DNA from 2 places in the Alkaliphilus flagellatus genome. Region 2 is predicted to be linked to the other one. Evidence: riboswitches for the same ligand, from Rfam matches in the RefSeq annotation. Region 2 holds a riboswitch; the other holds the start of a gene.
The links. A riboswitch is a leader RNA that binds a small molecule or an ion and turns the genes downstream of it on or off. The one in region 2 is predicted to bind cobalamin.
Positions count from the first base shown of each region.

Region 1: it holds a riboswitch for cobalamin, as region 2 does, so the genes downstream of both, KQI88_RS03030 (ABC transporter substrate-binding protein) here and KQI88_RS08985 (energy-coupling factor ABC transporter permease) in region 2, are expected to answer to the same signal.

Region 1 covers NZ_JAHLQK010000001.1:666,921-671,363, forward strand. Annotated here, with positions in the region: gene KQI88_RS03015 (DUF2225 domain-containing protein) at 21-716, shown strand; gene KQI88_RS03020 (methylated-DNA--[protein]-cysteine S-methyltransferase) at 694-1,239, shown strand; gene KQI88_RS03025 (lipase family alpha/beta hydrolase) at 1,332-2,636, shown strand; cobalamin riboswitch at 2,701-2,876, shown strand; gene KQI88_RS03030 (ABC transporter substrate-binding protein) at 3,074-4,048, shown strand; gene KQI88_RS03035 (FecCD family ABC transporter permease) at 4,099-4,443, shown strand, end outside.
Region 2 covers NZ_JAHLQK010000003.1:304,227-308,669, forward strand. Annotated here, with positions in the region: gene kal (3-aminobutyryl-CoA ammonia lyase) at 1-299, shown strand, start outside; gene kce (3-keto-5-aminohexanoate cleavage enzyme) at 387-1,196, shown strand; gene fsa (fructose-6-phosphate aldolase) at 1,209-1,853, shown strand; cobalamin riboswitch at 1,899-2,076, shown strand; gene KQI88_RS08985 (energy-coupling factor ABC transporter permease) at 2,313-3,044, shown strand; gene KQI88_RS08990 (energy-coupling factor ABC transporter substrate-binding protein) at 3,028-3,321, shown strand; gene cbiQ (cobalt ECF transporter T component CbiQ) at 3,305-3,988, shown strand; gene KQI88_RS09000 (energy-coupling factor ABC transporter ATP-binding protein) at 3,989-4,443, shown strand, end outside.

The DNA.
Region 1 (4,443 bases), on a different contig from region 2:
TAAAGGGAGGTAGTTTCAAGATGGAAGTAGATAACTTACTATACGATAAAGATTGTACTTGTCCTATATGTAAAAACCAATTTACTACAAAAAAAGTGAGGACTCGGTCACTTAGGATAGAAAATCGAGAAGATGATTTTAATGTTATTTATAAAAATATAAATCCAAATTATTATTATATTTGGGTATGCCCTAAATGTGGATATAGTTCTACAGAAAAAGAATTTGAAAATATTAATAAAAATCAGGCCACAATATTACAGCAATCGATAGGAGTTAAATGGAATGAGCGGAGTTTCAGCGGAGTGCGTACTTTTCACGAAGCGGAAGAAAGTTATAAAATGGCATTGCTAGTTGCTCAAATATTAAAAAAGTCGAAGGCATACATCGGTGGAATATGTTTGAGGTTGGCATGGCTATATAGAGAAGCTAAAAGTCCAAGAGAAGAAGAATTTTTAAATTATACATTAAATTTCTTCCAAAATGCTTATCAAACAGAAAGATTGGATGCAGCAGGTCTGGATGAAGTATCTTTGGCCTATTTAAATGGTGAATTAAATAGAAGGCTTGGAAGACAAAGAGAAGCTATTAAATGGTATAGTGTAGCATTAGATCACCCCGATATTAAAACAAAACGACATATTCAATTGAAAGCTAGAGAGCAATGGAGATTAGCAAGGGAGCAATATGGTCATGAAAAAGATGGAGCCAACTAAAGCTATTATTTATTATAGTAAAATAGTAGTTAATAATATAGTTCTTTATGTCGCATCTTTGAATGAAGGACTTGTATCAATTGGAATTGATCAAAGTGAAGAGGATTTTATTAGAAGTATAAAAAAAGATTTTCCTATGTATCAACTTTCGTATGATAAAGAGGAAAATGCAATATACATAAATCAGTTATACGAATATTTTGAGGGTAAGAGAACAGAATTTACGATTCCACTTTATATGGTGGGGACCGATTTTCAAAAAAAAGTATGGAATGCATTATTAGATATACCCTATGGTCAAACTATAACATATAAAGATTTGGCCTATAGTATTGACAATCCTAAAGCCGTAAGGGCTGTTGGAGGAGCAAATAATAAAAATAGAATTCCTATTATTATTCCATGTCATAGAGTAATAGGGGCTAATAAAAAGTTAGTAGGTTACGGTGGTGGGCTGCATATTAAAGAAAAATTGCTAAATGTTGAAGGAATAAAAGTTGAATGTGAAAAGGTGGTAGAATAATACCACTTTTATTTTTTTGCAATTTAGGGTCATAGAATTGGTATCTATCGGATAAATATAATTGAGATAATGAAAAAAGAAGGGGGAAGACAATGGAAGTTACTAAACTAAATCCAATTATTTTTATTCCTGGTTTAATGGGATCTATTGGCGGAGAGATGTTAGGATGTCAAATTGAGTGGGGCTTTGGTGTGGCAAGTTGGTTTTATAAACCATTTTTAAAAGAATTAGAGAAATTAGGATATAAATTAAATGAGAATTTATTTGTTTGTTATTATGATTGGCGAAAAAGCTGTAGGGAAATAGTAAAGGAGTTTTTACAACCTTTAGTATTACGGGTAGAAGAAAAGCATCCTAATCAAAAAGTTGATTTATTATGTCATAGTATGGGTGGAGTGGTAGCTCGTACTTATATTCAAAGTATAGAATACTCCTATAATGTTAGAAATTTAATGTGCTTTGGAACTCCTAATAAGGGAAACATTGAAGCCTATCATTTGTGGAGTATTGGAAAACTAATGAAGAAAACAGATACCGAGAAAGAACTATTTGACATTATACGCAGAGGATACATTTGGTTACTTACTAAAATACTAGATATACCTTTGGGGACAGAGAATATTGAAAAATTACATGAGAATTTTCCAGGATTACGAGATTTAATACCTACAGATGATTATGGGAAAATATTATGCTGTAAAATCGACAATGATTACCACTATATTCCAAGAGAATATACACTTTATAATAATTATTTACTAAATGAGCTAAATAAAAATATAGATACATTAAATAATCGAGTTAAAAATCTATATTGTTTTGTTGGGACTAACAAGGAAACAGATAAGGTCTTGCTACTAGATACAGAATTATTATTTAAATATAAAAAAGCATATGTTATAGGATCATTGAAAACAAAAGAAGGGGATGGGACGGTAACGGTTAATAGTGCAACTATAGATAATGCAGAAACATTTATAATGGAAGGAAGTCATAGTGGAATTTTATTAGGTTCTATGGAATATCTTGCAGACATATATAATTTAGATCGTTCATTATTTAATAAAGGTTTTGTAGAACCTAAAGTATATCCATTAGGGATAATATTAAAAAAATATATTAATATAGAACTGAAAAACGAAAGAGATATAATTGGTAAATTTATAGATGGAAAATTTATTACAGAGTATGAGCATATTTGCCAAGAGTTCGGAAAAGATTATTTGTGGCTTATGTTAAAACACGTACCTAGTGGTGAATATATTTTAGAAACATCTGGACAATATAAAGAAGATCATAATATTTTTGTAATAGGCTCTAGGATAGAAGAAGAATTAACAGAGAAAAATGTACGAAAAAAAGAAACTGATAGACTGTACTTTTCCTTTAAGGTATGAGATTAACAAAAGAAGCATAGCATAAAAAAGAATTGAAAATATTCCTCTTTTTTGATATCATTAAGGCAATCTAAATATTGACGGTGCTCAATTGAGCTTAAAAGGGAAAATGGTGAAAATCCATTACAGCCCCCGCTACTGTAAGTGATGATGAAACAGCGATATACCACTGGTATTGACCGGGAAGGTGCTGAAGTAAAATGATTCACGAGTCAGGAGACCTACCAAGTTTTAGCACATGCAGCCTTCGGAGGGATAGGTGAAATATTAGTGTGTTTATAATCCCTTACCCTTTGGTGAGGGATTTTTTATATTATAAAAAACAGGGGTCGCAAGGGAAAGAATTCAACTTGCGTAGTTATGAGGGTGTTTGGACAGCTTTGCTGCTTTTTTATATTTAAAATGTAAGTAAGAAACTATAAGAGGAGGATGTTTTTATGAGAAAATCAAAAGCAACTATATTTTTAGTAGTATTAATGCTATTGACAACCTTGCTATTTGGTTGTGCCAAAGAACAAAAAGAGAATTCACAGGGGGATGTAGGTAACAATATAGAGAATACAACCTATCCTATGGATATTGTAGATGGATTCGGAAATTCTGTAACAATAAAGAAGCAACCAGAAAGAGTCGTTTCGATTGCGCCTAGTCAAACAGAAATTCTATTTGCTTTAGGATTAGAAGATAAAATTGTAGGAGTATCGGATTTTTGTGATTATCCTATAGAAGCCCTAGAGAAAGAAAAGGTAGGTAATGCCTTTGCAATAAATGTAGAGAAAATATTAGAGTTAAATCCAGATGTAGTATTTCTATATAACGAAGCCCTTCCTGAGTCTATAGAACAAATAAAGGCAAGTGGAATAGCGGTAATGTTATATTCGCCTGAAACAATCGATGAAATTTTTAATAACATATTACAATTAGGTGAAGTAATGGGTGTAGAAGAAAAAGCGGAACAAATAGTAAGTGGAATGCAGGAAAAAAGAGATAATATTGTTAATAAAGTTAAGAATGAGAAGAAGGCAAGAGTGTTTTATCAAGTTTGGGACGAACCTTTAATGACAGCTGGTGAAGGGTCATTCATAAATGAGTTAATCACTTTAGCTGGTGGAGAAAATATTGCAGCTGATGGGGATGGAGCTTATCCTCAATATAGTGTTGAAGCTATGGTGGAAAAAGATCCTGAGATTTATATAGCACCAGCTCATACTGCTGAAAACTTCACTTTAAATCCTGAGCAAATGAAAGAATTAAAAAATATAATAAAATCTAGACCAGGTTATGATGTTATTACTGCCGTTAAAAATGATAAAATAGAGTTATTAGATCCTAATATAGTATCAAGACCAGGTGTTAGAATAATTGAGGCCTTAGAGCTATTCGCAAAGGCTATACATCCAGAGGTATTTTAATAATATATTCCAGCTATTTTAATGGGAATATATATGGAGGCAGACTGTCTATGGAAAAGCATAATTATTTAAAAATATTTCCACTACTACTAATGACATTGATGATAACAATATCTATATCCTTAGTTATTGGAGTGGCTAATGTAACTATTATTGATAGTATAAAAATCATTTTAAAAACCATTCCTATAATAGGAGATTATATTGATGTTTCAAATATACAAAAATCTCATATTGCGATTATACAAAACATTCGACTACCAAGGGTATTACTTTCTTTTCTAGTTGGATATGGGTTATCAATTGTAGGCGTAGCTTTTCAAGGAATGTTAAAGAATCCTATGGCTGATCCTTTTATAGTGGGTACTTCTTCAGGAGCAGCTTTAGGAGCTTCT
Region 2 (4,443 bases):
AGCTTTTTGGTGATGTGGCAACAGAACTTCTTATTAGAAATGATGGGGACGAAGGACTCTTTGTAGGCTACGAAAGTGTAGAGTTTACAGCGCCTGTATATGCAGGAGATTATATAGAAGCAGTTGGTGAAATTACTAATGTTGGTAACTCATCTAGAAAGATGACATTTGAGGCTAGAAAAGTTATTGTTCCTAGACCAGACATTAGTGACTCTGCCTGTGATGTACTAGAAGAGGCTATAGTTGTTTGTAAAGCAGTAGGTACCTGCGTAGTACCTAAGGCTAAACAAAGAAAATAATACAAAGCAGACTGTAGGAAGGTTTTGTTTATTGCATTTGGGTTTAGAGAAAACATATCCTTAGTATGAATTTAAAGGGGGATTTAAATGGATAAATTAATTATTACAGCTGCTTTAACAGGGGCAGAAGTAACTAGAAAAAATCAACCTAACTTGCCATTAACACCAGATGAAATTGCAGAGGCGGCTTATCAGTGTTACTTAGCAGGAGCTTCTATAGTACATATTCATGCACGAGATAAAGAAGGTAATCCAACTCAATCATATGATGTATATAAGGAAATAAAAGAAAAGATAGAATCAAAATGTAATATTATTTTTCAGCCTTCTACAGGGGGGGCAGTTTGGCATGGGCCAGACGAAAGACTACAGCCTGTAGAATTAAAACCTGAAATGGCTACACTTAGTGCTGGTACATGTAACTTTGGTCCAGATGTTTTCATGAACTCACAGGAGTATATAGAAAAGTTTGCTATTAGAATGAAGGAACTAGGTGTAAAGCCTGAAATTGAAGTTTTTGAAAGAGGAATGATTGAAAACGCTAAAAGCCTTGTTAAAAAAGGGCTAGTAGATACACCATTACATTTTGATTTTGTACTTGGGGTTCCTGGAGCTTGTCCAGCTACAGCAGAAGACCTTATGTATATGGTAAAGTCTATTCCTGAAGGTTCTACTTGGACTGTGGCAGGTATAGGTAGACATGAGCTACCCCTAGCCACAATGGGGATTTTGCTAGGCGGTCATGTTAGGGTAGGCTTTGAAGATAATGTTTATTATGGAAGAGGACAGTTAGCAGAATCAAATGCTCAATTGGTGGAAAGAATAGTTAGAATAGCAAAGGAATTAGGTAGGGAAATTGCTACTCCTGATGAAGCTAGAGAAATATTAAAAATTTAGGCGGTGATAGTTTTGAAATTATTTATAGACAGTGCAAATATAGACGAGATTAGAGAAATAAGCAAATGGGGGATTCTATCAGGTGTTACTACAAATCCGTCCCTTATTGCAAAAGAAGGAAGAGATTTAAAACAGGTTATAGAGGAAATTACACAATTGGTGGACGGTCCTATTAGTGCAGAAGTTGTAGGTGAAACTGCAGAGGAAATGGTAAATGAAGCTGAAGATCTTATAAAAATTCATTCAAACGTAGTTATTAAAGTACCTATGACAGAGGAAGGGCTAAAAGCTGTAAGTAACTTTAGTAGTAGGGGAATAAAAACAAATGTGACTCTAGTTTTTTCAGCTACTCAAGCTTTATTAGCGGCTAGAGCAGGTGCTAGTTTTGTAAGTCCGTTTCTTGGACGATTGGATGATATCGGTTATGATGGGGTTCAATTAGTTGAAGAGATTGCTCACATTTTTGAGGTGCATAATATTAATACAGAAATAATTGCTGCAAGTACTCGCCATAATCTTCATGTAGTAGATGCAGCTAAGGCTGGATCCCATATAGCGACTATACCATATAATATATTAAAGCAAATGCTTAAGCATCCTTTAACAGATATAGGTATAGAGAAGTTTCTAGCCGATTGGGAAAAGACTAAAAGATAAATATTGTAGAAACTTTTGTTATATGATACCATATTAGGTGAAAAATGAATATTGAAAACTTTAGGTTCTTTTTGATTAATAGGGAAATCGGTGAAAATCCGATACAGCCCCCGCTACTGTAAGTGGAGACGAAATTAACTTTTGCCACTGGATTTTATCTGGGAAGGTGTTAAAAGTAGGATGAACCACAAGTCAGGAGACCTGCCTAATAGTTTATATGTAGTAACCTTCGGAGGGAAGGGTGACTTATATTTTGTCGACTGTTAATTTAAGTGTATATTTTAAAGTGTACATTTTGATAGACTTGGCAAAGGGTCCCTAACATAGAAGGTTGGGGACCTTTTTGTTTCTCCAACATATTTTCTGTGTTTCCCTCTTACTGATGTTATTAGGTTAGAAACTAATAAGCACTGAAGGCATAATACTAAATGCCTTTAAATAAAAGTGAGAGGTGATTTTATGAAAAACAAAAAAACAGTACTTTTATCCATCGCATTGCTTCTAGTAATAACTCCAGAAGTGGTACATGCAATGCACATTATGGAAGGCTTTTTACCTGCTAAGTGGGCGATTTTATGGTCCGCTGTTACTATTCCATTTTTTATAATTGGAATAAAAAAGGTAAGTACCATTTTAAAGGAGGATACCAATAAAAAGGTGCTATTAGGTTTAGCAGGAGGTTTTGTGTTTGTTTTATCCGCACTTAAAATACCATCGGTAACAGGCAGTTCGTCTCATCCTACTGGAGTAGGATTGGGAGCAATACTATTTGGACCCACTACTATGACTGTTATAGGAATAATTGTTTTACTATTTCAAGCATTACTACTTGCCCATGGTGGATTAACTACATTGGGAGCTAATGGATTTTCAATGGCAGTTGCAGGCCCCTTTGTATCCTACTTTATTTATAGGATACTTAAGAAAAAAAATGTAAATATGACCTTTACTGTATTTTTTGCTGCTTGTATTGGTAACTTAATTACTTATGTTGTTACGGCCTTCCAACTAGCATTGGCATTTCCCGATCCTATTTCGGGTTTCCTTGGTTCTTTAGGAAAATTTTTAACAGTATTTGCAGTTACACAAATTCCATTGGCTATAGTGGAAGGATTACTTACAAGTATTATTTATAATTTATTAGCAGAATACAACAAGGAAGGAGTCGTTAGCCTTGAAACAATTAAGTAAAAAGAATTTATTGCTTTTTTTATTAGCTATTGTTGTTATAGTAGCCCCACTAATTATTAATAGCGGTGCTGAGTTTGAAGGGGCAGACGGTGAGGGTGAAGAGTTAATTCAAGTCATTGCCCCAGACTATGAGCCTTGGTTTGAAAGTATATGGGAGCCACCGAGTGGAGAAGTTGAAAGCTTGTTATTCTCTGTTCAGGTAGCAATTGGAGCAGGAGTAATAGGCTATATTTTAGGCTCCATGAAGGAGAAGAAAAAACTTGCTCTTAATAGATAAGTATGCACATACAAACAAGTTAACAAATTTTAACCCTATGGCAAAGTTTATCTTTGCTATAGGGCCCTTGAATATTGCAGTGTTAATAAATAATTTGTATATAAACATATCTATATTTTTTATTATGGCATTTTTAACTACTTTTGTAGCAAATATCCCATTTAGTAAATATTTTAGAATATTAATTATACCTTTTGGATTTTTAGCTATAAGTATTATTACTATATTAATAGGTATATCTGATGTAGATATATTTATTTGGAGCATTAAGATTTGGAGCAAGTACATAGGGATTACATATCAATCTTTAGAAGATGTACTGCATATTATTATGAGGGTATTGGCAGCCATATCTTCAACATTTTTTTTAGGATTAACTACACCTTTAAACAATATTATTAAGGTACTTAAAAAAATTAAAATTCCAAACTTGTTAATAGAGTTACTAGTATTGATATACAGATTTATTTTTATTTTTCTAGAAGAAGCAAATGAAATATATACTATTCAGGAGATGAAGTTTGGATATATAGGTTTTAAAAATAGCTATAGATCTGTTTCATTACTTATTAAGCATTTATTTGTAAGGGTTTTAGTTAAGTATGAGAGCATGGTTATTGCCTTGGATAGTAAACTATACGATGGAGAATTTAAAATAGGTGATTAGATGATTAAGGTAGAGTCTTTAGAATTTAAATATGAAGATGGCACTAAGGCATTGGATAATATAAACATAGATTTAAACAAGGGAAAAACTATAGGAGTTATTGGAGCTAATGGTTCTGGAAAGTCTACACTGTTTCTAAATATGATAGGTATTTTAAAGCCTAATAAGGGCTGTGTAAAGTATAATGGCTCCAAAATAAACTACAACAAGAAATACTTAAGGGAATATAGAAGGAAGATTAATATTGTATTTCAAGACCCAGAAAAGCAATTGTTTTACTCTAATGTATATGATGACGTAGCCTTTCCCCTGAGAAATTTAAATATCCCCGAGGATGAAATTAAGGTAAGGGTTGAGGCTGCGCTTAAAAAGGTAAATGCCTATGAGTTTAAAGATAAACCAGTTCATTTTTTAAGCTATGGCCAGAAAAAAAGAGTTGCTATGGCAGGAGTATT